One region of the Actinomadura sp. 6N118 genome, then DNA from elsewhere that is predicted to be linked to it. Evidence: riboswitches for the same ligand, from Rfam matches in the RefSeq annotation. Region 1 holds a riboswitch; each other region holds the start of a gene.

Region 1 (7,341 bases):
CAGCCCCGCAACCGCCGCCGGGTCGGGCCCGTGGGTGGCGCGGCCGTCGGTCACGACCACGAGCAGCGGGCGGCGCGCCGGATCGCGCAGCCGCTCGACGCGCAGCACCTCCGCGGCGCGCAGGAGCCCGGCCGCCAAGGGGGTACGGCCGCCGGTCGCGAGCCGCTCCAGCCGCCGCGCGCCGGCCTCGACCGAGGACGTCGGCGGCAGCGCCAGCTCGGCGTCCGTCCCCCGGAACGTGATCAGCCCGACCTTGTCGCGCCGCTGGTAGGCGTCCAGCAACAGGCTCAGCACCGCGCCCTTGACCGCGCGCATCCGCTGCCGCGCCGCCATCGAGCCGCTCGCGTCCACGACGAAGAGCACCAGGTTGCCCTCGCGCCCCTCCCGTACCGCCTCACGCAGGTCGCCGGCGGTGACGACCAGCCCGGGGCCGCTGCGGCCACGCGCGTGCTGGTGCGGCGCGGCGGCGCGCAGGGTCGCGGCGAGGTGCAGGCCGCGCGATCCGGGCTGCGCGCCTGAGACGCGGCCGTACGGGCTCCGTGCCTTGGAACGGCGGCCGGGCGCACCCATGCCTGTCCCGGGAACGGTGAAGAGCCGGGGCTTGTACGCGGCGTCGGCGGGAGCGGGCTCACTCGGGGCCGCAGACGGTGCCGGTGCCTCTGACGGTGCCGGTGACTCCGACGGCGACGGTGCCGGAGCCTGTCCGTTCGGCTGCTGTTGCTCGTGCTCGCTTCCGGACGCCTGCGGCGGGACGGGACCGTCGCCGTCCTGAGGAGGAGGCCCATCGCCGGGCCCTCCTGGATCGTCATCCGGGGGCTCCGGCTCGCCGTGCTCGCCGTGCTCTTCGAGGACATCGTCGAGCTTCTGCCTGTCCAGGCCGGGGGCGTCGAACGGGTCGCGGCGGCGCCGATGCGGCAGGGCGAGACGCGCGGCCGTCCGTACGTCCTCGGAGGTGACCTCTGTCCGGTCGTGCCAGGCGGCCAGCGCGATCGCGGCGCGGGCGGTCACGAGGTCGGCGCGCAGGCCGTCCACCTCGAACGCGGCGCACACGGCGGTGATCTGACGGAGGGCGGCGTCGGTCAGCTCGACCCCCGCGAGCCTGCTCTGCGCGGCAGCGATCCGTCCGGCCAGCGCGGCCTCGGCCTCGGCCCAGCCCGCAGCGAAGCCCGCCGGGTCGTCCTCGAACCGCAACCGGCGCCGGACGACCTCGGCACGCTCATCGGGATCACGCGTGGCCGCCACCTCGACCGTCAGCCCGAACCGGTCGAGCAGTTGCGGCCGCAGCTCGCCCTCCTCCGGGTTCATGGTGCCGACGAGGAGGAACCGCGCCGCGTGCCGTACGGAGACGCCCTCGCGTTCGACGTACGACTCGCCCATCGCGGCGGCGTCGAGGAGCAGGTCGACGAGATGGTCGTGCAGCAGGTTGACCTCGTCGACGTAGAGCACGCCGCGATGCGCCGCTGCGAGGAGGCCGGGTTCGAAGGCCTTCACGCCCTCGGTCAGCGCCCGTTCGATGTCGAGGGAGCCGGTGAGCCGGTCCTCCGACGCGCCGACCGGCAGCTCCACCAGCCGCGCGGGCCTGCGCTCCGCCGGGTCGCCGGCGTGCGGGCCGTCGGGGCACTCCGGATCGGGATCGCCCGGGTCACAGGAGAAGCGGCAGCCCGGCACGACGCCGACCGGCGGCAGCAGCCCGGCCAGAGCGCGCACGATCGTGGACTTCGCGGTGCCCTTCTCGCCGCGCACCAGCACGCCGCCCACACCGGGCGACACCGCGTTGACGAGAAGGGCCAGTTTGAGATCGTCCATGCCGACGACGGCGGAGAACGGGTACCGGGCGCCGGCGTTCCCGCGGCGGCTCATCGGCACATCAGACAGAGCGGCATGCCACATCGTCCTTCCCTCGGGTGTCCACGCCCGTGGCGGTCTCATCCGACGGTCGGAGTCTCCTGGCTCCCGGATCAACATTCCCCCTCAGCCTTCCAGCGTTGCCGCCGTGGCGCGCGGAGAGGGAACTCCCCTGGTCACAGTTGCGGGACAGCCCCGGAATTGGCGCCGATCGAGTCGGCCCAGCCGCACCGGGTTCCTCCGCGTCCGTCGCAGGCAAGGATCGCACACCCTCGGGGACCGCCCAAGTCGCGGTGGGGTGACAGGCCTATTGGCGGTATGCCAATAACGTGCTCTACTGGTGTCATGCGACGAACCGGTGGACTCCCGTTCCGTCCAGGCGACGTCTCCTGGACGGTCATGCGCGAGCCGGTGCTCGGCCTCGGCGCCGCTCCGACCCTCCTCCTGCAGGTGACCCACCCGCTCGTGGCCGCGGGGGTCGAGCAGTACTCCGACTTCGAGAACGACCCGTTCGCCCGGCTGTGGCGGACGGCCGACATCATGCTCAAGCTCTCGTTCGCCGAGCCCGAGGTCTCCGCCCGCCAATCCGTCAAGCTGCGCCGCATGCACGAACGTGTCAGCGGCGTCTCGGACGAGGGTGTCCGCTACCGCGCCCTGGACCCCGACCTCCTGCTCTGGGTCTGGGCGACGCTGGTGCACAACGGGCTCGATCTCTACCAGCGCACGTTCGGACGGCTGCCGTCGGGCGAACGCGAACGCTTCTACCAGGAGCAGAAGCTGATCGCGTACGCGTGCGGGGTACCCGAAGGCCACTGCCCTGTCGTCTACGAAGACTTCCGCGCTTACTTCGACCGGGTCGTCCGGGAGGAACTGCGCCCGACCACCGTCTCGGCCAAGCTGCTCGACACCCGCCGCAGGCTGCCCATGCCCTGGCCGCTCGGCCCCGCGTACCTCCAGCTCAACCTGCTCGCCGCCGGAGCGCTCCTGCCACGCTCGCTGCGGCGTGAGCTGGGCATCCCGTGGAGCCGGTCACGGTCCCTCGCGTTCGCCTCGCTCGTCGAGGCCAACAAGACGGCGTCCAAGGTCGTGCCCGCGTCCGTACGGCACCGCCCCACCGACTATCTCGTGGCCCGGGAACGGCCTCTGCGGCTCTTCGGGCAAGGCCGGCGCCGGGCGGCATAGGCTGCCTGCGTGCCCTCTCCGTCTTCACGCCGTCCCTCCAGGGCGGGCTATCAGCGGCTTCCCAGGGATGAACGGCGCGACCAGATCCTCGGTGTGGCACGCCGGATGTTCACGGAAGTCCCGTACGCCGACGTCTCCACCGCCGCGATCGCACGCGAGGCAGGTGTCCAGCGCGGGCTGATCCACTACTACTTCGGCACGAAACGTGAGCTCTTCCTGGAGGTCGTGCGCGGGCTCACGGTCAGCTACGCCGGGCAGGCCCCGCCTGCCGACCCCACGCTGCCGCTGGAAGAGACGGTCGACCTGTGCGTCCACCTGTTCCTGGACGCAGCCGAGTCCAACGCCGACACCTGGCTCGCCGCTCTCGACGCGGAAGGCTTCGGCCAGGACCCGGAGCTCCGGCGCATCGTCAACAAGACCCGCGACGCCACCGTCGAGCACATGCTCACGTTGCTCCACGTCCCTGAACCGACCGACACCCTGCGCGCCGTCCTCCGCACGTACTCCGGGCTGGCCGAAGTCGCGACCCGGCAGTGGCTCCAGGAGAAGACGCTCAGCCGCGCCCAGGTCCACAAGTTGCTGGCCGGCTCGCTGCTCGTCCTCGTCAGAGAAATCGCACCCGCGGTAGAACGGGCCTGAGCCCGACCCACCGCCAGGCAGCGCCCGCCACAGCCGACACTCAGCCCAGCCAACGCCTAGCTCAGCCGACAACCGGCTGCCTCAGGCGACGCCCGGCTGGGGTGGGGCGTCGTCTGACGAAGTCGTCGGGCCCGACGGGCTCAGGAACGTGGCTGCGGCGGCGGGCACGGGGACCGCGAACCAGACCGCCTTGCCAGGGACCGGAGGACCCAGCCGGGAGAGGGTGTGGAGCACCCCCCAGCGGCCCTCGGACAGCTCACGGACGATGCTGAGGCCGCGGCCGCAGTCGCCGGACGTCCATGAATAGCCGGGCAGGCGCGCGTCGGCATGGCCGTCGAAGACGGCGCAGCGGACCTCGCGCACGGCCGGCGGGGACGCCGTGGTGGGAGCGATCCGGGCACCCGATCGTTCACCCAGATAGAGCCAGAGCTCGTGCGGCCCGTAATCGGCCGCGTGCTGATGCGCGTTGGTCACCAGCTCGCTCACCATCAGCTGGGCGTCACCGACCATGCCCCGGTCGACCCCGAAGGTGGTGAGCGCTTCGGCCAGCACCGACCGCGCGTATCCAGCACATCCAGGGCCACGTGGGAGCGCCCAGACCCATCCAGGGAGCTCCGTATCATCGTCCGTGAACTCAGGCGAAGCCTTCACGGGTCCTCCCGCGGTTACGTTCCGAATTGCGCGGCCACGTACTGCTCCGTTACTTTCCGTCCCCGAACGGTCACGTTTTCAGCGTCGCGTGAGATTCTCATCCCCGCAACTCTCTTCGCGAGATTGCTCTTACCGGCTTCCGCAATCACGTTGTACTGGACCGTCCGGATACGGGACTCTCACCTCTATGACCTACCGGCCCACGGTGCGCGGCCGCCGGCTTGCACGGGAGCTTCGCAGGATGCGGGACGAGCAGGGACTCACCCTGCAGGACGTGGCCGACCGGCTCGGCTGGTCGCGGGCCACGGTCTCGCGACTGGAAACGGGGCAGACCAGGCCACGGCACGGCGACATCGCCGACATCCTCGATCTGTACGGCGTGCCCAGCCCCGACCGCGACGCCTACATCAACCTCGCCAAGGAGGCCGGCCAGCGCGGCTGGTGGACCGCCTACGCGGACGTCTTCGCCGGCAGTTACGTGGCACTGGAGGACGAGGCGTCTCAGATCTGCTCGTGGGACGCCCAGCTCGTCCATGGTCTGCTGCAGACGGAGGACTATGCCCGCGCGGTCATCACCGCCGGCCGGATGCTCCCGAACAGTACCGAGATCGAACGCCGCATCGCCGCCCGCAAGGCCCGGCAGGCCCTCCTCAACCGCGCCAGCGCGCCGCGCCTCGACGTCATCCTGGACGAGGCGATCCTCTACCGCCCGATCGGCGGGCAGAGCGTCATGACAGCGCAGCTCGAATCGCTCGCCGAGTCGACCCGGCGCCCCCAGGTGACGATCCATGTGCTCCCGCGCAGCGCGGGCGAGCACGCCGGGCTGGACGGCCGTTTCACGATCCTGTCGTTCCCGGACCCCGCCGACCCTGATATCGCCTACGTAGAGGGCACTATGGGTGACGTTTATCTCGAAAGCGCGGAGGCAATAGCCCAACATAGGGCCAGATTCGACCGCGTCACCGCCCTGGCCCTCTCCCCGGAGGAGTCCGCACGCCTCCTCCACGAGGCAGCAAGGAGCGGCAGCACGTGAACCAGCAGCACGTGAACCAGGCGTCCACCGAACTCGCCAATGCCACCTGGCACAAGTCCTCTCACAGCGGAAGCGGCGACCAGTGTGTCGAGATCGCCGCGCTGTCCGGCGGCCGCCGGGCTGTCCGCGACTCCAAGGACCCCGAGGGTCCCGCGCTGGTCTTCTCGGCCACCGGATGGATCGCGTTCCGCAGCATGATCTCCTAGCCCGACCTCGAGTCCGACCACCGGCCCAATCACCTGTCCGCCAGGGTCACCCTTCCGGCGATACTAGAACGTGTTCTAGTATCGCCGGTGCGTTCCCGAATCCCGGAGGGTGACCCGTGACCGCAGAACTCAAGCTCGGCATCAACGTCGGCTACTGGCAGCGCGACCCCGACGACCAGACCGAGACCGTGCTGGCGGCCGAGCGGCTCGGGTACGACTCGGTCTTCACCGCGGAGGCGTACGGCTCGGATGCCTTCACCCCGCTGACCTGGTACGCCGCCCGTACTTCAAGGATCAAGCTGGGTACCGCCGTGGCGCAGATGTCGGCCCGCACGCCCGCCGCGACCGCGATGCACGCGCTGACCCTCGACGCCCTGTCCGGCGGCCGGGTGATCCTCGGGCTGGGCGCGTCCGGGCCGCAGGTGGTGGAGGGCTGGTACGGCGTGCCGTTCCCCAAGCCGCTCGCCCGCACCCGCGAGTACCTCGACATCGTCCGGCAGGTGTGGCGCCGTGAGGGCCCGGTGACGAACGAGGGCCCGCACTACCCGCTGCCCTACCCGGGTGGCGCGGGCCTCGGCAAGCCGCTCAAGTCGATCGTGCATCCCGTACGGCCGGAGATCCCCATCTATCTGGGCGCCGAGGGGCCGAAGAACATCGCGCTGGCCACCGCGAACACCCAGGGCTGGCTGCCGCTGTTCGTGGACCCCGAGCAGATCGACACGCTCTTCGGCGAATCGCTCGCGGGCCGTCCAGGCGGCTTCGAGATCGCCGCGACCGTCACCACCATCGTGACCGACGATCTCGACTCCGCCCTGGAGTTCGCCAAGATCCCGCTCGCGTTCTACATCGGCGGGATGGGAGCGCGCGACCACAACTTCCATCTCGACCTGATCGGCCGCCTCGGTTACGCCGAGCAGGCCAAGCGCGTGCAGGAGCTGTTCCTGGACGGCCGGCGGGACGAGGCGATCAAGGCCGTGCCGGCCGAGCTTGCCGACTCCATCTCGCTGCTCGGCCCGATCGGCCGCATCAAGGAACGCTTGCAACTGTGGCGCGGCAGTCCCGTCACGACCCTGCTCATCGCGGGCGTCCGGGACGAGCCGACGCTGCGCGAGATCCGCGACCTCGTGCACGCCTGACCCGGAGACCGGTCTCCCCGTACCCCCACTGAGTGCGTCAGAAGGGGTACGGGGCGATCTCGCTGCGCATCGTGACCCACTGTGTCTCGGTGAACGCCTCGATGTTGGCGTCCGGCCCACCGAAGCGGGATCCGTTGCCTGAGGCGGCGAGCCCGCCGAACGGCACGATCGGCTCGTCGTTCACCGTCTGGTCGTTGATGTGCACGAGGCCGGTCGGCACGGCGTCCGCCACGCGCATCGCCTCGCCGACGTCGCCGAGGATCCCCAGTGCCAGGCCGTACTCGCTGTCCGCCGCCAGCTCGATCGCGTCGTCGATCGTGCTGAACGGCACGACGGGCGCGACCGGGCCGAACACCTCCTGGGCGTACGCGGGCATGTCCGGCGTGACCTCTGCCAGGACGGTCGGCCGGTAGAACAGCCCCTCGTGCGTGCCGCCCGCCGCGAGCCGCGCGCCGGCCGCGACGGAGTCGCTGACAAACCGGTCGATCTGTGCGAGCTGCGACTGATCGATGATGGGGCCGAGCGCCACCTCATTGCGGGCCGGGTCGCCGACCGGCAGTTTGTCGGCCTTGTCGGCGAGCGCCGCCACGTACTCCTCGTGCAGGCTCTCGTGCACCAACTGGCGGCCGGTCGTCATGCAGATCTGGCC
Region 2 (7,341 bases), on a different contig from region 1:
CGCATCCGCGTGCTCAAGGCCTCGGTCTCCAAGGGCATCTACGGCGGCACTCCCGGCCGGGTGTTCATCCCCGAGGGCGACGGCGTCGTCATCGTCGCGGGCGCCGACGCGCGGCGCGGACGCAACCACGGGCTCGTCATCGAACGCGTCCGCACCGAGGACGGCAAGGACCTCCCAGCCCGCGAGCTGTTCCGCAAAATGGGCGGTTACCTCACCGATGGCGCCTGACGACGTACGAGCGGAGATCGCGGCCACGGTCAAGGAGGAGACCGCCGCCATGACCGCGCTTCTCGCCGAGCTGGTCCGCATCCCGAGCGTCGGCGGCTCGCTCGCCGAGTCCGAGATCCAGGACCGGCTGGCCGAATGGCTGCGCGCCGAGGGACTGGAGACCGACCACTGGGACATCCCGGTGGACGAGGTCGCCGCCGAGCCCGCGTTCCCCGGGATGGAGGCGCCGCGCACGCAGGCGATGGGGCTGGTCGGGCGGCTCCCCGGGGTGGGTGGCGGCCGCTCGCTGATGCTGAACGGGCATGTCGACGTCGTGCCGCCCGGCGAACTCTCCAGTTGGAGCGACGATCCGTTCAGCGGGCGCGTCCAGGGCGGCCTGGTGTACGGGCGTGGAGCCTGCGACATGAAGGGCGGTCTCGTCGCCGCGCTGTTCGCGGTGCGGGCGTTGCGCCGCCTGCCCGTCCGGCTGCGCGGCGACGTGCTCGTCGCGTGCGTGGCGGGCGAGGAGGACGGCGGCCTCGGCACGTACTCCTTGCTGCGCCGGGGCTGGCGCGCCGACGCGTGCGTGATCCCCGAGCCGACCGGTCTGGAGCTGGTCCCCGCCAACGCGGGTGCCCTGACGTTCCGGCTGCGTGTCCCGGGCCGGTCGGCCCATGCCGCCCAGCGCGACTCCGGTGTGAGCGCGATCGAGAAGTTCTGGCCGGTCTTCGCCGCGCTGCGCGCCCTGGAGGCGGGGCGCAACACCGAGGTCGACCCGCTGATGCGCCGCTGGACCATCCCGTACGCGATCGAGATCGGCACCGTGCAGGCGGGCGACTGGTCGTCCACCGTCCCGGGCGATCTGGTGGCCGAGGGCCGCCTCGGCGTCGCGCTCGGCGAGGACACCCGCGCCGCCCGGCACGCGCTGGAACAGGCGGTCGCCGAGGCGTGTGCCTCCGACGGCTGGTTGTCGCAACATCCGGTGCAGGTCGAGTGGTGGGGAGGCAGCTTCGCCTCGGGCCGCCTGCCCGAGGAGGACGGCGGGTTGCTCAGCCGCCTCACCGAGGCGCACATCGCGGTGACGGGCGCGGCGCCCGCGTCGTGGGGTGCCCCTTACGGCAGCGATCTGCGCCTCCTCACCGGGCTCGGCGGTATCCCGACCGTGCAGTACGGCCCGGGCGACATCGACCGCATGCACGCTCCGGACGAATGCGTGTCGATCGACGAGGTGGCCACCGCCGCACAGACGCTGGCCCTGCTCGCCGTCGACCACTGCGGGACCTCCTGAGCGACGGCGTCGATGCGGCGTGTGACAGGATCGGATAGTTCATTCGTGCAACCGAGGAGGTCCTTGTGCGTATCGGCGTGTCGTTGCGAGAACGTTCCGGCCCGGAGGCGCTGGTCAAGCTGACCGACGACGTGCGGCGGGCGGCCGACGACGGGTTCACCTCCGCATGGTTGTCGAACATCTTCGGCCTGGACGCACTCACGGCGCTGGCCGTCGCCGGCAGCCAGGTACCCGGGATCGAGCTCGGCACCGCCGTGGTACCGACCTACCCGCGCCACCCGGCGACGCTCGCGCAGCAGTCCCGCACGACCGCGCTCGCGCTGGGGTCGGGGCGGCTGACGCTCGGCATCGGGCTCTCGCACAAGGTCGTCATCGAGGACATGTTCGGCTACGACTTCGGGCGGCCCTTGCGGCACATGGACGAGTACCTGTCGGTGCTGCTGCCGCTGCTGGACGGGCAGCCGGCCTCGTTCAGCGGCGAGACGGTCCAGGCGCAGGTCGCGCTGTCGGTGCCGAACGAGGGCCGGGTGCCCGTCCTGCTGGCCGCGCTCGGGCCCAAGATGCTGGGGCTCGCCGCCGAACGGGCCGACGGCACCATCCTGTGGATGACGGGGCCGACGACCGTGCGCGAGCACATCGCACCGACGATCACGGCGGCGGCGCAGGCCGCGGGACGCCCGGCGCCGCGGATCGTGTGCGTGCTGCCGGTGGGCGTCACGGGCGACGTCGCGGCGGCGAAGGAGCGGGCGGCCAAGGCGTTCGAGGTGTACGGGACGCTGCCGTCCTACCGGGCGATGATGGACCGGGAGGGCGCGGACGGCCCGGCCGACCTGGCCATCGTGGGCGACGAGGACACGGTCGGCGCCAAGCTCGACGAGCTCGCCAAGGCCGGTGTCACCGACTTCGTGGCGGGCGAGTTCCTGCCGCGCGACGAGGCCGCCCGCACCCGTGACTTCCTCAAGTCGCTCAATCGGTAGCGATGACCTCGTAGAGGTTGCCGGTCATGTCGGCGAAGTAGATCCCCTTGGCGCCCAAGGGGTGGTTCCCGTCGACACGGCCGTTGTCAGGATGAGCCGGATGGTCGCCGAAGGGCGCGCCCCGTTCGCGGAGGCGTGCCAGGACGGCGTCGAACGTGGCCGGGTCGACATCGAACGCCAGATGGTGGCCCGGCTCGTCCGGCGCGGACACGAAGTCGAGCGTGAGCCCGTCGTTCACCTTGATGGGGACGAAGTGCGGGGCGTACGGGTGGGGGCCCGTGAACTCCAGGCCCATGACGGCGGCGAAGAAGCGGGCGGCCTCCTCGTTGTCGGCGGCCGGGACGATGGTGTGGTTGAGGCTGATCGTCATGCTCGTTCTCCTTCGGCGAGCGCCCCGTACAGGAACACCTGGAGCGTCTCCTCCAGGGACGGGACGGGTTGTGCGGGCGGACGGGCACGGCCGAAGACCAGGCCCATGAACATGGCCGCGATCTGCTCCGGAGGCAGCCGCAGCACGTCGCGTTCTGGCTCGAACAGCTCCGTCAGCGCCTCCACGGTCGACCTCATGGCCGAGTCGCGATCGAGGGCGGCCGTGTCGCTCTGGGGTGCCGACTCCCCAGACCCCCCGGGGCCCTCCGCTCCGCCGCCGGCGTGACGGCCTCGGTCGTGGCGGCCTCGGTCGTGGCGGCCGGTGGCGTGCAGGGCGCCGATGACCAGGCCCAGACGTTCGATGTAGGCCTCCATCGCGGCGGCGGCCTCGCGGAGCCGTGCGGGCAGGGGCTGGTCGAGGGAGATGTCGGCGAGCTCCGCCAGAACGTGGTCGGCGCGCAGGGCCTCGGCGACGCAGGCGTCCAGCAGTGCGTCCTTGTCGGCGAACACGCGGAAGATCGTCGCCTCGCCGATGCCGGCGGCGCGCGCGATCTGGCCGGTGGTCACGGCGGTGCCGTGCTCGGCGACCAGCGGCAGCGCGGTCCGGATGATCATCTCGCGGCGTTGCTCGGGGCTCATGCCGGGCGCGCGGCGGCGGGTCGGTCGTTCCACCATGCCGGGGAGGCTACGGAGTGAGTACTCACTCCGTCAAGCTCGAGGCCGTGACGAGGGGCTCCGGCGGCTGCTGCTAACGTTGCGGTTCACGCGCGTCATGGAGCGAAGTCCGGTGTGATCCCGGCGCTGTCCCGCAACTGTGATGCCCTTCGAGGATTCCCTCCCGAACGGCCGAGCCAGGTCGCCTCCGCACGCGCCGATGACACTCGACCCTCGCGGAAGGGGCGATCCGTCTCCCACGGGTCACGCCTTCCGGCCAGCCTTGGAGGCCCCCTTGCGACCCGCACCGAGACCCGCAGTGAAACCCGCGCTGAGGCCCGCGCTGAGGCCCGCTCTGAGGCCTGCGCCGAGGCTCGCGCTGAGGCACGTGCGTTCCCTGCGCGCCGCCGTTCTGGTCGGTGTGATGGCGTTGTCCGCCGCCGCGTGCGGCGACACGACCGAGTCCGGCGGCGACAAGGCCTCCGGCGCCGCGGGCAAACCGGTCACCGTCCAGGCTGCCAACGGCGCGGTCACGATCCCCGCGACGCCCAAGCGGATCGTGTCGCTGTCCCCGACCCACACCGAGACGCTCTTCGCCATCGGCGCGGGCAAACAGGTCGTCGCGGCCGACGAGTACTCCACCTTCCCGGCCGGGGTGCCCAAGACCAAGCTCTCGGGCTTCAAGCCCAACGCCGAGGCGATCATCGGGTACAAGCCCGATCTGGTGGTGCTGTCGGACGACCTGGACGGCATCGTGAAGGCGCTGACCAAGGTCAAGATCCCCGTCCTGCTGGAGCCCGCGCCGACCAAGCTGGACGAGGCGTACGACGAGATCACCGACCTGGGCCAGGCCACCGGCCGCGCAGCCGACGCCAAGAAGCTCACCGACGGCATGCGCACGAGCATCCAGCAGGCCGTCGCGGCGGCCAAGCCCGGCGCCGCAGGCAAGCCTGCCGGGAAGCAGCTCAGCTACTACCACGAGCTCGACAACCAGCTCCACACCGTGACGTCCAAGACGTTCATCGGCCAGGTGTACGGGCTGTTCGGGCTGAGCAACGTCGCCGATAAGGCCGAGAAGGCGGCCGGCGGCTACCCGCAGCTGTCCCGCGAATACCTGCTCAAGAGCAACCCTGACCTCATCTTCCTGGCCGACACCAAGTGCTGCGGGCAGAACGAGGCAGCCGTCGCCAAGCGGAGCGGCTGGCAGGACCTCACCGCCGTCAAGGACAAGAGCGTGATCCCCCTCGACGACGACATCGCCTCCCGCTGGGGCCCGCGCCTGCCCGAGTTCGTCAAGGTCATCGGGGCCGCGGTGCAGAAGGCGTCCGCCGGCGCGTGACACCGGCTCGGCTGCGGCCTCTTCAGTTCGGCGGCGCCGTCGCGGTGCTGGCGGCGACGATGCTCGCCGCCCTCTTGGTGGGCGCGGCCGACCTTCCGGTGACCGGCGTCGTGAAGGCGCTGCTCGACCGGGTGCCGTTCGTCGACGCCGACTCGGGACTGAGCACCGTCGAGCGGAACGTGCTGTTCGAGTTGCGGCTGCCCCGGGTGTTGCTGGGCGCGATGGTGGGCGGGCTGCTGGCCATCGCGGGTGCCGGTTACCAGGGGGTCTTCCGCAACCCGCTCGCCGACCCGTACCTGCTCGGCGCCGCCGCGGGGGCCGGGGTCGGCGCCACGCTGGTGATCGTGGTGGTCCCGGGCGACCCGGCGTTCGCGATCCCGCTCGCGGCCTTCGTCGGCGCGATCTCCGGGGTGTTCCTGGCGTACGCGCTCGGGAGCACGGCGGGCCGGGGGAACGGGCCGGGCGCCGCCACGCTCGTGCTCGCCGGGGTGGCGGTGTCGAACTTCCTCGCCGCCGTGCAGACGTTCCTGCAGCAGGCGAACGCGGAGGAGCTGCAGCGGATCTTCTCGTGGATCCTGGGCGGGCTGGGCCTGGCCGACTGGCCCACGCTCGCCATGATCGCCCCGTACGCGCTCGTCTCGACGGTCGTGCTGCTCCTGCACGGGCGGCTGCTGGACGTGCTCAGCGTCGGCGAGGAGGAGGCCAACTCGCTGGGTGTGTCGGCCGCGCGCGTGCGGCTGATCGTGCTCATCGCGGCGTCGCTGGCCACGGCGTGCGCGGTGGCGGTCAGCGGCCTGATCGGGTTCGTCGGGATCGTGGTCCCGCACGCCGTGCGGCGGCTCGCGGGCGGCTCGTACCGCGTGGTGCTCCCGCTCTCGCTGCTGCTCGGCGCCGCGTTCCTGGAGCTGGCCGACCTCGTCGCCCGTACGGTCGTCGCCCCCGGGGAGCTTCCCTTGGGCGTGGTGACGGCGTTCGTGGGCGCGCCGTTCTTCGTGGTCATCCTGCGCGCAACCCGCAGGCAGGTGGACACATGACGATCGCGGTACGGGACCTGAACGTGGAACTGGACGGCCGTCCGGTGCTCAAGGGCGTCTCGCTGGAGGTGCCCGGCGGGTCGTGGACGGCCGTCATCGGGCCGAACGGCGCGGGCAAGTCCACGTTGCTCCGCGCGATCCTCGGCCTGCGGCCCGGACGCGGCGAGGTCGAGGTGGCGGGCACCGACCTGCGCACGCTCAAGCCGCGCCAGCGCGCGCGAGTCGTCGCGTACGCGCCGCAGATCCCCAACCTGCCGGTCGGCATGACGGTCTTCGACTACACGCTGCTCGGCCGCTCCCCCTACATCCCGCACCTGGGCCGCGAGAGCACGCATGACCGGGCGGTCGCGTCCGAGGTGCTCGAACGCCTGGACCTGACCGGGCTGGCCGCGCGTCCCCTCGACCATCTGTCCGGTGGCGAGCGCCAGCGGGTGGTGCTCGCCCGCGCGCTCGCGCAGCAGACCTCGGTGTTGCTGCTCGACGAGCCGACCACGGCGCTCGACATCGGCCACCAGCAGCAGGTCATGGAACTGATCGACCAGCTCCGGCTGGCCGACGAGCTGACGGTGGTGACGACGATCCACGACCTGACGCTGGCCGGGCAGTACGCGGATCGCCTCATCCTGCTGTCGGCGGGTCAGGTGGCGGCGGCCGGTCCACCCTCGGAGGTGCTGACGGCGACGGCGATCTCAGAGCATTTCGACGCGCGCGTGCGCGTCTCCCCTGGGCCCGAGGGCCGTCCGAACCTCTCCCTGGAGCGCCCATGAAATTGGAAAAGCGTCCCTGACCTTGGACAAGGTCGTGCACCGGCCGCCGCCCCGGTGCGGCGGCCGGTGCTGGGCCGATGCTTGGAAGAACGCGTCACCTCCTCCCTGGGTCGCCGGCCTGGGGGTCGGTCAGCCGGCGTGTGGCAGTCGTAGTTCGTGGAGAGAGTGGATTCCGGTCGGCGGCTCCGGCTCGACCGGTGCCCGCATCCCGTTGTACTGCTGCTCAGCGCTGCGGCCCGCGATCTGGGTGAGGGTGTCGATGTGGCGGCGCGCCCGGTCGGCCTCGGACCGCGCGGCGTCGCGTTCGCCGGTGAGCGCCTGGACGGCCGCGCGCAGCTCGTCCACCGCCTGCGAGAGATGCCAGTTGTGCTGCTCCACGTCCTGCAGCCGGGCCTGGATCTGGTCGCGGTCGGCGACGGCCTGCCCTCGCTTGGTCTCGGCGTCGCGTACGGCTGAACGCAGGTCCTCGGCGGACCGCCTGGCCGAGGCCGCCTCGATGCGCTGTCCTTCGACCGTCGTCTCGGTCTCGGAGAGCCGCGAGTGCAACGTGACCAGCTCGGCGCGGGCGGCCTCCAGCGCCGCGAGCAGTTCGCCCTCGCGCTCGACCACATGGTCGCGTTCGCTCTCCGCCGCGAGCCGCGCGGCCGTCGCCTGTTCGAGGGCCTGCCTGGCCTCATGGGATTCGCGGGTGGCGCTGTCACGTTCG
Region 3 (7,341 bases), on a different contig from region 1:
CTCCCGGCCGAATTGCTCCCGGCCAGCTGGCCCGGCCCCGGCCTGCGCGCCCACTACGAACGCTTCGAAGTCGACTTCAACCGCCTTCTCACCGACCACGTCCTCGCCCCCTGACCAGTGTCAAAAGGTAATGACCAGCGTCAGAAGGTGATGACCTGGCGGACCGCCTCCGCGGTATGGAGGCGGTCGAAGCCCTCGTTGACCTCGTCCAGGGTCAGGCGGTGGGAGAGCAGGGCGTCTACCGGGAGCACCCCGGACCTGTACATGTCGATGAAACGCGGGATGTCGCGACGCGGGACCGAGGAGCCCAGGTAGCTGCCGCGCAGTGTCCTCTCCTCGGCCACCAGGCTGAGGGCCGGGAGGGTCAGGTTCTGGCCGGGGGCCGGGAGGCCGACGGTGACGGTGGTGCCGCCCGCGCGGGTCGCCGCGTACGACTGTTCCAGGACGGGGACGACGCCGGTGGTGTCGATGACCTTCTCGGCGCCGCCGCTGGTGATCTCGCGAACCTGCTCAACCGCGTTCGGGCCGCCCTCGACGGTGTGGGTCGCGCCGAGCCGCCGGGCGAGGTCGCGCTTGTGCGGAACGACGTCGATCGCGACGAGAGTGGCGGCGCCGGCGGCCTTGGCGGCGATCAACGCGGCCAGGCCGACACCGCCGAGACCGAAGACGGCGACGCTGTCGCCAGGAGTGATCCGTGCGCTGTAGAGCGCGGCGCCCGCGCCGGTGAGGACCGCGCAACCGAAGAGCGCGGCGGTCTCGAAGGGGAGGTCCCGATCGACCTTCACAGCGGAACGGGCGGACACGACGGTGTATTCGGAGAACGCCGAGACGCCGAGGTGGTGGTTGGGGCGGGTGCCGTCTGCGGCCTCGAACCGACGGGCGCCGCCGAGGAGCGTGCCCGCGCCGTTCGCCAGCGCACCCGGGCCGCAGAGTGCGGGACGCCCGCCCACGCAGCGTTCACAGTGCCCGCAGGCCGGGACGAACGCCAGCACGACGTGGTCGCCCGGCTCGAACTCGGTGCCCTCTCCAACCTCGACCACCTCGCCCGCCGCCTCATGGCCCAGCGCCATCGGCAGAGGGCGGAGCCGGGACCCGTTGATCACGGAGAGGTCGGAGTGGCAGAGCCCGGCTGCGCCCACTTTGATCAGAAGCTCGCCGGGGCCCGGCGGATCGAGGCGGAGGGCGGTGACCTGCAGCGGCCGGGACTCGGCGTACGGAACGGCGCGACCAGACTCGACCAGGACGGCGGCACGGGTGTCCGTCACCTGAACTCCAGTCATGCGATCACCAGCTTCTGCATCTCGGCGCGGACGGGGTCGACGATCTCCGCGGGACGGCGGTTCTCGCGTCCGACGAAGACATGCACGAAGTAGCCCTCCGCGATCAACGCCTCGTCGGAGCCGCGGTAGAGGCCCGCCTCCCAGCGGACGCTGGACCGGCCGAGCTTGCCGACCCGGAGCCCCAGCTCGATGGTGTCGGGGAAGGCGACCTCACCCTTGTAAACACAGTGCGACTCCACGCACAGGGCGATCCGGTCGCTGCGCAGCGGATCGAATCCCGCGGTCTTGATCATCCACTCGTTGATCGCGGTGTCCATCAGCGAATAGTGGACGGCGTTGTTGACGTGCCCGTAGACGTCGTTGTCCTTCCACCGTGTGGGGACGCTCTGCCAGTGCAAGTAGTCGCCGTTGTTCACGGCGGAGATTCTACGTACTCCCGGGTAACCCCAATAGGCGGCACCCCTGTGCTTCGATGTCGATCCATGAAGGGAATTCCACCGCAAGACCGCTCGCCGTATCCGCTGCCAGGCCAATTCGATGAGCCGCCCCAGGCACCGTTACGAGGCTCGGCGTTCACCCCGTCCGCCAGGGGCGTCAGGCGCCGGGGCCTTTCGAGGTTGCCGAAGGGGGCCAAGTGGGTCCTCGGCATCGTCTTCGCCGGTCCGTTCGTGACGATCGCCGTGGTCCTCGCCGTGATGTTGCTCGCCACCTTGGACAAGGCCGACCAGGCCAACAAAGCCTTGGACAAGCTGGAGCGGAAGCCGTCCCCGTTCACCTGGACCACGTTCTTCGAGGACGAGCGGCACTTCACGATGCGGATCAACGAGACCACCGAGACGTATGACCGGACCGGCGAAAAGGTGCTGGAGGGCAGCGCGGGCTGCCTGGCCGGGGCCCTCGACGCGGCGACGCGGGCGCTGCTGACCAAGCTCGGCTGCGACGGCCGCATCGAGGCCTCGTTCACCACGCCGAGCAAGGCCCAGGTGAGCGTGCACGTGCTGCGGCTCAAGGACAAGGCTGCGGCCGAGACAGCCGAGCAGCAACTCAAAGCCGCGGGCATGCGGTTCGTGACGGCGGCCTCGGTGCCCAAACGGATCGGCGCGCGGTACGGCAACGTCGGATCCGGCTCCCGGTACGCGGTCGTCACTACCGCGGTGTCCCCACGGCAGAAGGACGCGCAGCGCATCGCGAAGCGCGGCGGCGGGTTCATCCACGCCGAGACCACCGTCGTGGCGATCTGGGTCTAGCCGGAGTCCGTTCGGACAGCAGATTTGGTCAGTGGCGCTTGCCTCTTGGTCAGTGACGTTTGCTACTTCGTCAGTGGCGCTTGTTCGTTAGTGGCGCTTGCCTCGGAACTTGGCCAGCACGCTGCGCGCCTTCGCCTTGTTGCGGGGGTCCCGGGCCATCCGCTCGGCCCTCGCGCGGGCCTGCTGGCCCTGAGGACTTCGCATCCAAGCCTTGATCTTCGCCATGAGAGAAGCCACATCGTCCTCCTAGCAGTCCTGGAACCTGATCTACCCTCAGAAGGCCTCGTCGAACGCCACAATTCCCTCCACACCGATCTGGTACGCCGATACCCGGCGTTCGAAGAAGTTCGACAGCTCCTGCACGTCCTGCAGTTCCATGAACGCGAACGGGTTGGCCGTCCCATACCGCGCGGGCATGCCGAGCCGGGCCAGCCGCTGATCGGCGACGTACTCCAGATAAGCGCGCATGTCCGTCGCCCCCATGCCCGGCAGGCCGTCGCCGCACAGGTCGTACGCGAACGCCATCTCGGCCTCGACGGCCTCCTCCAGCATCCGCGTGACCTGCTCGTTCAGCTGGGTGTCGAAGAGGCCCGGCTCCTCCGCCCGCACAGTGTCGACGACCGAGAACGCGAACTCCATGTGCATCGATTCGTCCCGGAAGACCCAGTTGGTGCCGGAGGCCAGCCCGTTGAGCAGCCCGCGCGACCGGAGCCAGTAGACGTAGGCGAACGCGCCGTAGAAGAACAGCCCCTCGATGCACGCCGCGAAACAGATCAGGTTGAGCAGGAAGGCTCGCCGGTCGTCGGCCGTGCGCAGCTCGTCCAGCTTGCCGATCGAGTCGATCCAGCGGAAGCAGAACTCCGCTTTGGCCCGGATCGAGGGGATGTGCTCGATGGCGGCGAACGCCTTGACGCGTTCGTCGTGATCAGGCAGGTAGGTGTCGAGCAACGTCAGGTAGAACTGGACGTGCACGGCCTCCTCGAACAGCTGCCGCGACAGATAGAGCCGCGCCTCGGGCGCGTTCACGTGCTTGTAGAGGTTGAGCACGAGGTTGTTGGCCACGATCGAGTCACCGGTCGCGAAGAACGCGACCAGCCGGTTGACGAGATGCAGCTCAGCCGGTGTCAGCCGGGCCAGATCGGCGAGGTCAGTGGCGAGATCGACCTCCTCCACCGTCCAGGTGTTGCGGATCGCGGCCCGATAGCGCTCGTAGAAGTCGGGGTAACGCATGGGCCGCAGCGTCAGGTCCATACCGGGATCGAGCAGCATGCTGTGTTCTCCGGTTCGCCCACTCACTGGCAGGCCTCGCAAGCTTCGGGATTTTCGAGAGAGCACACGACCGCCTCGGTCGCGGAGATGGTGGTCTGCGTGATCCGGGTGGCCGGACGTGAACGCAGGTAGTAGGTGGTCTTGAGGCCCGCACGCCACGCGTAGGCGTACATCGAGGACAGCTTCCCGATGGTCGGCGTCTCCATGAAGAGGTTCAGCGACTGGCTCTGGTCGATGTAGGGGGTACGGGCCGCGGCCAGGTCGATCAGCGCCTTCTGGGGCAGCTCCCACGCGGTGCGGTAGAGCTCGCGGTAGGACGCGGGCAGGTCAACGAGGCCCTGGACGGAGCCGTTGGCCTGCTTGACGGCGTCGCGCACGGCGGGCGTCCACAGACCCAGCTTCTTGAGGTCCGCGACCAGGTAGTTGTTGATCTGCAGGAACTCGCCGGACAGCGTCTCGCGCTTGAAGAGGTTGGAGACCTGCGGTTCGACGCACTCGTAGCAGCCCGCGATGGACGCGATCGTGGCGGTCGGCGCGATCGCGATCAGCAGCGAGTTGCGCAGTCCCGTCTCGGCGATCCGTGCGCGCAGCGCCTCCCATTCGGCCCTGCGGCGCGGTGTCGCATCGGGGAAGTGGTCGACGTGCAGCTGACCACGTGCCGTGCGCGTCCGGTCGTACGCGGGGAGCGGCCCATGCTCGGCGGCCAGGTCGGCGGACGCGCCGTACGCGGCCAGGGCGATCTCCTCAGCGATCGACGTGGACAGCTCGCGCGCCTCGGCCGAGTCGAACGGCAGCCGCAGCTTGAAGAAGACGTCGGCGAGGCCCATCACGCCGAGCCCGACCGGACGCCACTTGCGGTTGGCGCCCGCCGCCTCGTCCGTCGGGTAGAAGCCGCGGTCGATCGTCCGGTCGAGGAAGCGCACGGCGGTACGGACGGTCGCGCGGAGCCGCTCCCAGTCCACGCCGTCAGGCCCGGCGTGTGCGGCCAGATTGATCGAGCCGAGATTGCACACGGCGGTCTCGCCGTCGCTGGTGACCTCGATGATCTCGGTGCAGAGATTGGACAGGTGGACCACATTGCCGGGCTCGGCGGTCTGGTTGCAGGCGCGGTTGGCGGCGTCCTTGAACGTCATCCAGCCGTTCCCGGTCTCGGCGAGCGTCCGGATCATCCGGCCGTAGAGGCGCCGTGCCGGGACCTTCCGTACGAACCGTCCCGCGGCCTCGGCGGCCCGGTAGGCGGTGTCGAACTCCGCGCCCCACAGGTCGGCGAGCTCGGGCACCTCCTTGGGGTCGAACAGCGACCAGTCCGCGTCCGCCTCGACCCGGCGCATGAACTCATCGGGGATCCAGTTGGCGAGGTTGAGGTTGTGGGTGCGGCGGGCCTCCTCGCCGGTGTTGTCGCGCAGCTCCAGGAACTCCTCGACGTCGGCGTGCCACGGCTCCAGATAGACACAGGCCGCGCCCTTGCGCCGGCCGCCCTGGTTGACCGCGGCGACCGACGAGTCGAGCGTGCGCAACCACGGCACGATGCCGTTCGAGTGACCGTTGGTGCCACGGATCAGCGAGCCGCGCGACCGCACCTTCGTCCACGAGATGCCGATGCCGCCCGCGTACTTGCTGAGCCGCGCCACCTGCGCGTACCGCTCGTAGATCGACTCCAGCTCGTCGCGCGGCGAGTCGAGCAGGAAGCAGGACGACAGCTGGGAGCGGCGCGCGCCCGAGTTGAAGAGCGTCGGCGAGCTCGGCAGATAGGACAACGTGCTGAGCAGGCCGTACAGCTCGGCGGCCTCCTCGACGGTGTCGGACAACCCGCAGGCCACGCGCAGAAGGAAGTGCTGCGGCCGCTCCAGCACGCGCCGCGAACGCGGGTGCCGCAGCAGATACCGGTCGTACAGCGTGCGCAACCCGAAGTATTCGAAACGATCGTCCGCGGACTCGTCGATCAGGGCGTTCAACGCCTCGGCGTGCACGGCGACGAACTCGGCGGTCGCGTCGTTCAGCAGGCCCTCGGAGTGGGAGGCCGCCACGGAGCCCGCGAACGACCGCACGCCCTCGTCTGCGGCCTCGTCGGCGATCAGTGTGCTCAACAGCCGCGCCGCCACCTTGGAGTACGCGGGTTCGACGGCCACCAGCGCGGCGGCCTCGCCGATCGCCAGCTCCCGCAACCCAGCGGCGCCGAGGTCGTCACCGGCCCGGATGGCGATCAGAACACGCTGCGGATCGGTGTCGGGCAAGCCCGCACACGCGCGGACCACCTCCGCGTCGATGCCGATACGCGGCGGAGCGATCAGTTCCTGTGTCACGTGCTCTCTTCCCTCGCGAGCTCGCCTCGTCAAGGGCGCACGCGAACAAGAGCACGGCTGACCGCCGCAACCTGTCCAGCGACCCTCCCACGAGGCCATGGACCAACAGTTCATGCAGGCAGGTCTTCGGACTCGCGGGCAACACACCTGATGAGGTGCGGCCTAGTGGCCGTCGCTTCCCGGCCCGTCTCGACGGGCCAGTGCTTGATGACGGCGGTCGTTCCCGCTCACCGCTGCGGGGCAGTCCCGGATTTTCACCGGGTTCCCTCTTACGACGCCCCCGCCGACAGGGTGGCCTGCCGCGAGATCACGGGGACTCGGCGTGATCTCGCCGCAGTCCACCCCCGACGGCGGGGGCGAACCAGCACGGGCAAGACCCTACATCTTGGTCGTGACCAAAGCCGACACCCAACATGTTGGGCGTGTCACAGGACGCCGCACCCTGAACCCGGAGGGGGCATGGAGATCACCGGGGAGAGATGGCACGATGGGCCCGCAATGTCGCCACGCCCGTTCTTCCGCCTCGGCAGGGCGGTGGTCTTCACCACCGTCTGCCTGACGCTGGCCACGATCGGGCACTCCCTGACGTCTCCGGCCGAGGTGCCGGCCTGGGCGATCATCGTGGGGTTCGCCGGGTTGCTGGTGGTGGCGGGCGCGCTCGCCGGGCACGAGCGTTCGCTGGCGACCATCACGGGGGGCCTGCTGGGCGGGCAGTTCGTGCTGCACAGCCTGTTCGCGAACGCGTCGGCGCCGGTCGAGCACCACGTCCAGACGGGCATGGCCGCGTCCGAACCGGCACACGGCTCCGGGCTGGGCATGACGCTGGCGCACGTGGTCGCCGCCGTGATCTCGGCCTGGTGGCTGCGGCGCGGTGAACGGACCGCGTGGGCGCTGACCCGGCGGATCGCGGCGCAGGTCGGACGGCCCGTCCGCGATCTGTTCGCCGTTCTCCTCGCCGCCGCTGAACCCGTGGCGCCACCCGTGCGTACCCCTGTGCGACGGGCGCCGGTCCCCATCGGCCCTACCGGTCGCGTGCTGCGGCACGAGGTCGTACGCCGCGGTCCACCGCACCGTTCGAGGGCGCTCGCGCACAGCTGAGCGCCGTACGTCACCGGACGCCGCCCCCGGCACTCCGGCTTCTCCTCGTACCCGCTCGAACGGAGCTCTTCCGCATGTCCATATCGCTGCACGCCCGCAAGGGCGCCGCCGTCACCGGCCTCGCCCTCGTCTCGGTCCTCGGTC
Region 4 (7,341 bases), on a different contig from region 1:
GGTTGTGGGAGATGACCAGCACAGCCAGCCCCCGGTCGCGGAGGCGCCGGACGAGGTCGAGCACCTGGGCGGTCTGCTCCACACCCAGCGCCGCCGTCGGCTCGTCCAGCAACACCACCCGTGGTTCGCCGAGCAATGCCCGGCTGATCGCCACCGACTGCCGCTGGCCGCCCGAGAGTGCGGCGACGGGCGCCCGGATGTCGCGGATCCGCACGTCGAGGGAGGCGAGCAGATCGCGGGTGGCACGTTCCATCTTGAGCTGCCGCAACAACGACCAGCGGTGTGTCTCGCCGCCCAGGAAGAGGTTGGCGACCACGTCGAGGTTCTCGCAGAGGGCCAGGTCCTGGTAGACGGTGGAGATGCCCAGCGCCTGCGCGTCGTGCGGCCGCCCGATGCGGACCGGCCGGCCGCCGAAGAAGATCTCGCCCGCGTCGGGTGTGATCGCCCCGGAGATCACCTTCACCAGTGTCGACTTCCCGGCGCCGTTGTCGCCCACCAGCGCGACCACCTCGCCGGCGACCAGGCGCAGGTTCACCCCGTCGAGCGCATGCACCGCCCCGTACCGCTTGGTGATGTCGCGGGCCGAGAGCACGACCTCACCAGGTCCCCCGTGTGCCGCCGCCGGAACCCCCGCCGTCACTGGAGCCCCGCGGTCTTGCAGGCGGCGGCGACCTGGCCGGTACAGATCTTCGCGGCCGTGTAGAAGCCGTCCTTGATGATGGTGTCCTTGACCTTGTCCTTTGTCACGGCGGTCGGCGCCAGCAGGAAGGCCGGGATTTCGGCTGCGCCGTTGTTCATCTTCTGCGGTGCGGCGGGCTTCTCGCCGCGCGCGAGCGCCACGGCCAGGTCGGCCGACCGTTCCGCCTGCGCACGGATGTTGAGGTAGACGGTCATGTTCTGCTCGCCGGTGAGGATGCGCTGCACGGCGGCGAGCTCGGCGTCCTGGCCCGTGATCGGCGGGAGAGTCTTGTAGCCGGCCCGCTTCATCGCAGCGATCGCACCGCCCGCCATGCCGTCGTTGGCCGAGAGCACACCGGAAATGGTGTCGCGGCCGAGCGCGGTGATGGACTGCTCCATCTGCTGCTGGGCCTTGTCCGGGCTCCAGTCCGGGGTGTCGAACTCGCGCCCGATCTGCACCTTGCCGTCCAGGATCTGGTGCGCGCCCTTCTTGTAGTCGGCCGAACTCGGATCGGTGGGCGCCCCGTTCAGCATGACGATCTTGCCCTTGCCCAGTGTGCCGCGCGCCGTCAGCGCGTCCAGCAGCGCCTGGCCCTGCATCTGGCCGACGCGCACGTTGTCGAACGAGACGAAGTACGAATACTCGACGTTGGTGATGAGCCGGTCATAGGCGATGACCGGGATCCGGCGTTGCCGTGCCTGGTTGACCAGCGGTGCGGCCGCCTTGGCGTCGACCGCGTCCAGCACGATGACGTCGGCGCCCTGCGTGATGGCTCCCTCGACCTGTGACTGCTGCTTGGTCGCGTCCTGGTCGGCGTTGCCGTAGATGATCTTGCAGTCGGGGCAGAGCTGCTTCACCCGTCCCTCGAACAGCGGCCGGTCGAACGCCTCGTACCGCGTCGTCTTGGACTCCGGCAGGAACAGCGCGATGGTCGCCGCCCCGCCCTTACCGCTGCCCTTGTCGCCATCGCCGTCCTTGCCGTCAGAGCCACAGCCGGCCACCACCACCGCCGCGGCCAGCGGGATCACGCACCACCATCGACGCATCGACCTGCACCTTCCTTCCATCTCACGGGGTGGGTAAGGTGAAAGTAAGGGAGGCTTCCTAACAAAACAAGCCCCCAACGCGCAGAAGCGTTGATCGCCATGTCGTGGTATGCCACTGTCGGGACGTCGAAACAGGGGGAGACGCGTGACGATCGGGACCGGGCCCGGCAACGGCAAGCCCATCGCGAGCACCACCAGCGTGCTCCGGGTGATGAACGAGCGCGCCGTCTACGAGCGGATCCGCAGCGAAGGCCCGATCTCCAGGCCCGAGGTGGCCCGGCTGACCGGCCTGTCCAAACCCACGGTCTCGCTGGCGCTGGCCGATCTCGAACGGACCGGCCTGGTGCGGACCGTGGGCCACCGCACCGGCAACGCGGGCCGCGCGGCGATGTTGTACGAGATCGATCCCGGCGCCGGCCGGGTCATCGGCATCGACGTCGGCCGGGAGTGGGTGCGGGCCGCGCTGTCCGGCCTGGACGGCGAGCCGATCGTCCGGCGCGACGTCCGCTCCCAGGCGCGGAACGGGGACACGCTGATCGAGCAGCTGGCCGGCCTGGTGACCGAGCTCTCCGCCGAGGCGGGGATCGCGCCCGCCGACGTCACCTACATCGTGCTCGGTACCCCCGGCGTGCACGACGTCGAGAACGAGAGGCTGCGGCTGGCGCCCAACCTGCCCGGCTGGGACCGGCCTGGCACGACCGGGCGGCTGGCCGAGCGGCTGCCCGCCCCGTTCCTCATCGAGAACGACATCGCCCTCGCCGCCCTCGGGGAGCAGGCCCACGGCCTCGGCGAGGGCATCTCCGACTTCGCGTTCCTGTCGGTCGGCACCGGCATAGGGATGGGCATCGTCCTGGAGGGCAAGCTGTTCCGCGGGTCCCGGGGCGCAGCGGGCGAGGTGGCGTTCCTGCCGTTCGGTGAGAGCGATCCCCTTACCCACACGCCGGGTGCGCGGCGGCACGGCATGCTCGAGAGCGTGCTGTCAGCCGCCGGGCTCGTCGCCACCGCACGCAGGCTCGGCATGCCCGGGCGCCCGACGGTCAAGAAGGTGTACGACGCGGCGCGGGCGGGCGACCCGATCGCGCTGGAGGCGGTGCGCTACGAGGCGGGCAACATCGCCCGGGCGCTGGCCAGCGTCATCGCGCTGCTCGACCCCGAGCTGGTGATCATCGGGGGCGGGCTGGGCCAGCACGGGGTGGATGTGCTCCTGGACGCCGTACGCGAGCGGCTGACCGACATGACCCCGCTCGATCCGCCGCCGATCGAGCCGTCGGTGCTGGCCGAGGAGGCCACCGTGCTCGGCGCGCTCGCCACCGGGCTGTCCACCGCCATCGACATCGTCTTCAACCGCGCCGTCGGCGAACCGGCGGTCGGCTGATGACGGACGTGATCGCGGCGATCCGTGCGGCCGCGGAACTGGGCCCGTACTTCGAGATCGTCACCGACCCGGCCGAGGAGGCCGACCCGACTTGGCGCCCGCTGCCCGAGAAGGATCCGGACCGCCTGCTCGGGCTCATCGACGCGTACGCCCAGCGGCTCGGCACGGACGAGCGCCGCGTGGCGGCCTCGATCCTCTTCCAGGGCCTGGCATCCCGCCTCTGGTCGCCCGTGGTGGCCGCCGCGGCGCTGGGCGCCGTACCCGACCTGTCGAGTCTCCACTGGCGATGGGCCCCAGGGGCGCCGATCGCGCTCTGGCTGGCCCAACCCTCGGGGTGGCCCCGGTCGGCGGACCGCCTCTACGAGACGGTCGTGACCGGCCAGCTCCAGCCGTTGCGCGAGACGATGCTCCAGGTCGTACGCCTGGCCGACGGGCTTCTCTGGGGGAACGCGGCGTCGGCCCTGGCCGGAACGCTCCGCGCTGGAACGCTCCGGCCGGACCTGGCCGCGCCGCTGAACACCCTCGTCCGGGATCTGTTCTCCCGTGACCCGCTCACCGGCACGGGCTCGTTCGAACAGGGCCGGGGCTTCGTGCGACGCAGCTGCTGCCTCTACTACCGCGTCCCGCCCGGCGGCGAGATGTGCGGTGACTGCGTGCTCCTGACTCGTTGAAAGGCGCGCTCGGTGAGGGCCCCGAAGAGCAGGCCCAACGTCGCCCACAGCACCACCTGGATCCCCAGCGAGGCGATCCGGAAGTCCCACAACACGGTGGCCGGGAAACCGTCGGCGACCGCGTCCGGCTTGGGTGTGAGCCGGTAGACGACCCCGACCACGACGGCGAAGCCCACGGTGGCCGCGATCGTCGCGTTCCAGATCCCGAGCCTCGGCAGCAGCCGGCGCTGGACGATCACCGCGGCGGCGGTTGCCAGCACGCCGAGCGCCACCACGCCGAAGTAGAGCGCCGTCCGGCCGCCGATCGTGTCCGGATTGCCGACCGCCGGGGGTGTGGGCGGGTACTTCAGGAACGGCACGACCACGACGGCCACGAAGCCGCCGAGGGCGACCAGCGCCGCCGTCGCGCGGGCGCCGAGAGCACCGATCCTGCCGTACGCGAACGCGAACGCGATGGCGAAGAGCCCGCCGACAGCCACGCCGTAGACCACCATCGCCGTGATCAGGCCGGTGGTCTTCTGGACGGTGCGGCTGACCACCTCGGCCTCGCCGCCGTGGTGGTGCGCGGCGGCCTGCGCCTCCTCGAACGAGATGGCGTGCCCCACCTGCGGTTCACCGTAGATCCAGGCGATCACGAGCGCGAGCGCCGCCGCGGCGAGCCCGGCGAGCATGCCGCGGATGAGAAGAGAGCGCATCATCAGTGGCAGGGGAACCCGAGAAGGTGCCGGCCGTCGTGCGTGAACTCGTGCACCCAGGTGCCGCTGAACAGCGAGGTGGCGCCCTGTTCGGCACCGATGAAGTAGATGAGGACGAGGCCCAGCACGGCGGCGAAGACCGCCCACGGCAGGATCTCGCGGACGGGGACGCGCAGCGGAACGGGCGGCGTCTGGACTTGCGTCGCAGGTACGGCTGACTGGGCCATGGGGTCTCCTCACGGGGTGCACTCGCCCCGGTGACGGGAGGACGGCAGGTCAGTTCCTGACTTCCGGGACCCCGGAGGGCCTATCGGACACAGTGGCGGGACCGTCCTGGAATCGCACCAGGTTCCTGCGCACTGCCGCCTCGCTTGTGAACTTGTCCTGGAGAGCGTCTCCTTCGCCAAGGTGCACGTCAAGTGGGCAAAGGGTGACAAAGACGGAGCGCCGCCTTCACCGCGCCCCCGTACGGCCGGTGAAGACGGAGCTCCCATCTGATGGCGCGTATCGTCACGCGGCGGCCGAACTGGCCGGCGCCCGGCGCAGACCGGGAACGATCAAGGCCAGCGTGACGAACGTCAGGACCAGCCCCACGACGATGACGCCCTTCACCGCCCCCGTGGTGTCGTCGACCAGGAGGCCCGGCACGGCGCCCAGGCCGGAGAGGGCTCGGGTGACCACGACGGCCCACAGACCGGCGCGGCCACCTCGCCAGGCGTGCACCACGCCGGCGAGGGTGACGACGCCGAGGATGGTGGTGATCACGACGACCTCGGGGGGAGGCCCGTCGAGCGCGCCGGTGGCGAGGTCGCCGATCCCGAGCAGGGCGGCGAGCACAAGGCCGATGGTGAACGCGGTGGACTTCATGGGAGATCCCTTCCGTACTGAGGTGGCCTCAGCGTGCGGCCCCCGGACACCCGGACGGCAGGGGGCACGGTGCCGCGCGGCCAGGAGGTGATCCCGGGCGGTCTGGGGCCGTACACCCAGGACAGGGAGGGGTGACCGGCCGCATCATGAGCGCATGGACGCCACCTGGCGCGCCGCGCGCACCGCCCCCACCCGCCCGCTCGCAGTCGGCTTGTTCGTCCTCGCCGCCGCCGGTGTGATCGCCGCGATCGCCGTCAGCGCGGGAAGCGGCCGGGGCTACACGCACGCCCTGGACACCTTCGTCGTGTCGAATTCCGCGATCGGGCTGTCGTTCGCGTTGTGCGGTCTCCTGATCGCCTGGCACCGGCCGCGCAACCCCCTCGGCTGGCTGCTCCTGGCGGACGGAATCGGGCATGCCGTCACGGCCGGGCTGGCCCCGGTGGCCGAGCACGGCGTGGAGGCGGGCTGGCCGGAGTGGCTCGTGCGCACGCTGCTGACCGTCGCCATGTACGCGTGGCCGTGGTCGATCGGGCTGTGCCTGCCCCTGATCCTCCAGCTCTTTCCGGACGGCCGCCCGGCAGGCCCGGTGTTCCGGCGGCTGATGTGGGCCACGGTCGCGACCGCTCCGCTGTTCGTCGTCTCGATGGGTTCTGATCCGGAGGGGCTCGTTCCCGGTCACCCCGGCTACCTGACGCTCGCCGCCCACGACGACCTGGTGCCGCTCTGGACGGTGGCGGAGCTGACCGAGCTCGCCGCGATGCTCACCGGGCTGGTCTCGCTGGCGGTCCGCTACCGGCGCGGTGACGAGACCCTGCGCCGCCAGCTGCTCTGGCTGACGCAGGCGGTGCTGCTGGTCGTCATCGTCCTGGTGCCGTGGGGGGTGTTCCAGGCCGCGCCGATCTACGTGTTGCTGGCGATCCCGCTCGTCCCGGCCGCCATGACGGTGGCGATCATCCGGCACCGGCTGCTGGACATCCGGCTCGTCGTCTCGCGGACCGTCTTGTACGTGCTGCTGACCGCCGGCGTGCTCGCCGCGTACGTCGGGCTGGTCGCGATGTTCGACACGGTGATGCGCCGCGAGGTGGGACTCGGCAGCTCGGCCCTCGCCACCGTGGCGATCGCCGTGGGGTTCAATCCTGTGCGTGTACGGCTCCAGCGGGCCGTGGACCGGGTGCTGTACGGAGACCGTGCCGATCCCGTCCGGGCGGTGTCCCGGGTGGGGGCGCGGCTCGACACCGGCCTGCCGGGCGTGCTGGAGGCCGTCCGGGAGGCGCTGCGCATGCCGTTCGCGGCGTTGCGCGCGCACGACACCGAGATGGCCGCGTCGGGCACCGCGCCGGAGCTCTTGCACACGATCCCGCTCACATACGCCGGAGAACGGGTGGGGGAGCTGGTCGTCGGCCTCCGCCAGGGGGAGAGGCGGCTGGGTGCTCCCGACCGGGCGGTGCTGGAGCTGCTCGCGGCCCCGCTCTCGGTCGCGGTGCACGCCGTCCGGCTGTCGGACGAGCTGCAACGTTCCCGCGAGGCCCTCGTCGTCGCCCGTGAGGAGGAGCGGCGGCGGCTGCGCCGCGACCTGCACGACGGGCTCGGGCCGGTGCTCACCGGTGTCGTCTACAAGGCGGACGCGGCGGGCAACCTGCTCGCCGCCGATCCGGGCGCCGCCCGCGGGCTGGTCGCCGAGCTGCGTGCCGAGACCACGCACGCGATCGAGGACATCCGGCGGCTGGTGTACGACCTGCGCCCGCCCGCGCTGGACGACCTCGGGCTGGCGGGCGCGGTCCGGCAGCGCGCGGCCCAGCTCGACCGCGCCGGCCTTGCCGTCCGTGTCGAGATACCACCGTTGCCGGAGCTGCCCGCGGCGGTCGAGGCCGCCGCGTACCGGATCACGGCCGAGGCCATGACCAACGCGGTGCGGCACTCCGGCGCCGGGCGCGTCGAGGTCCGCATCCACGCCGACGGGCGGCTGCACGTCGAGGTGGCCGACGACGGCGGTGACGGCGCTGGTGAG

The links. A riboswitch is a leader RNA that binds a small molecule or an ion and turns the genes downstream of it on or off. The one in region 1 is predicted to bind cobalamin.
Region 2: another riboswitch for cobalamin. It lies ahead of ACH34W_RS10235 (ABC transporter substrate-binding protein); the one in region 1 lies ahead of ACH34W_RS29110 (putative cobaltochelatase).
Region 3: another riboswitch for cobalamin. It lies ahead of ACH34W_RS26475 (ribonucleoside-diphosphate reductase subunit alpha); the one in region 1 lies ahead of ACH34W_RS29110 (putative cobaltochelatase).
Region 4: another riboswitch for cobalamin. It lies ahead of ACH34W_RS39695 (CbtB domain-containing protein); the one in region 1 lies ahead of ACH34W_RS29110 (putative cobaltochelatase).

The regions. Positions count from the first base shown of each region.
Region 1 covers NZ_JBIRAZ010000012.1:33,237-40,577, reverse strand. Annotated here, with positions in the region: gene ACH34W_RS29110 (putative cobaltochelatase) at 1-1,860, opposite strand, end outside; cobalamin riboswitch at 1,940-2,086, opposite strand; gene ACH34W_RS29105 (oxygenase MpaB family protein) at 2,191-3,027, shown strand; gene ACH34W_RS29100 (TetR/AcrR family transcriptional regulator) at 3,037-3,666, shown strand; gene ACH34W_RS29095 (ATP-binding protein) at 3,748-4,218, opposite strand; gene ACH34W_RS29090 (helix-turn-helix domain-containing protein) at 4,505-5,350, shown strand; gene ACH34W_RS29085 (DUF397 domain-containing protein) at 5,347-5,556, shown strand; gene ACH34W_RS29080 (LLM class F420-dependent oxidoreductase) at 5,673-6,692, shown strand; gene ACH34W_RS29075 (benzaldehyde dehydrogenase) at 6,730-7,341, opposite strand, start outside.
Region 2 covers NZ_JBIRAZ010000003.1:537,281-544,621, forward strand. Annotated here, with positions in the region: gene ACH34W_RS10210 (methionyl-tRNA formyltransferase) at 1-228, shown strand, start outside; gene ACH34W_RS10215 (ArgE/DapE family deacylase) at 218-1,495, shown strand; gene ACH34W_RS10220 (LLM class F420-dependent oxidoreductase) at 1,561-2,472, shown strand; gene ACH34W_RS10225 (VOC family protein) at 2,462-2,842, opposite strand; gene ACH34W_RS10230 (TetR/AcrR family transcriptional regulator) at 2,839-3,516, opposite strand; cobalamin riboswitch at 3,582-3,723, shown strand; gene ACH34W_RS10235 (ABC transporter substrate-binding protein) at 3,884-4,834, shown strand; gene ACH34W_RS10240 (FecCD family ABC transporter permease) at 4,831-5,868, shown strand; gene ACH34W_RS10245 (ABC transporter ATP-binding protein) at 5,865-6,635, shown strand; gene ACH34W_RS10250 (hypothetical protein) at 6,765-7,341, opposite strand, start outside.
Region 3 covers NZ_JBIRAZ010000010.1:223,455-230,795, forward strand. Annotated here, with positions in the region: gene ACH34W_RS26445 (PaaX family transcriptional regulator C-terminal domain-containing protein) at 1-114, shown strand, start outside; gene ACH34W_RS26450 (zinc-dependent alcohol dehydrogenase family protein) at 141-1,265, opposite strand; gene ACH34W_RS26455 (acyl-CoA thioesterase) at 1,277-1,696, opposite strand; gene ACH34W_RS26460 (hypothetical protein) at 1,898-2,527, shown strand; gene ACH34W_RS26465 (hypothetical protein) at 2,615-2,764, opposite strand; gene ACH34W_RS26470 (ribonucleotide-diphosphate reductase subunit beta) at 2,801-3,796, opposite strand; gene ACH34W_RS26475 (ribonucleoside-diphosphate reductase subunit alpha) at 3,820-6,099, opposite strand; cobalamin riboswitch at 6,199-6,414, opposite strand; gene ACH34W_RS26480 (MFS transporter) at 6,559-7,197, shown strand; gene ACH34W_RS26485 (YcnI family protein) at 7,272-7,341, shown strand, end outside.
Region 4 covers NZ_JBIRAZ010000020.1:9,083-16,423, reverse strand. Annotated here, with positions in the region: gene ACH34W_RS39720 (ATP-binding cassette domain-containing protein) at 1-592, opposite strand, end outside; gene ACH34W_RS39715 (sugar ABC transporter substrate-binding protein) at 637-1,725, opposite strand; gene ACH34W_RS39710 (ROK family protein) at 1,871-3,100, shown strand; gene ACH34W_RS39705 ((2Fe-2S)-binding protein) at 3,100-3,771, shown strand; gene ACH34W_RS39700 (CbtA family protein) at 3,714-4,469, opposite strand; gene ACH34W_RS39695 (CbtB domain-containing protein) at 4,469-4,693, opposite strand; cobalamin riboswitch at 4,723-4,864, opposite strand; gene ACH34W_RS39690 (hypothetical protein) at 4,977-5,333, opposite strand; gene ACH34W_RS39685 (histidine kinase) at 5,488-7,341, shown strand, end outside.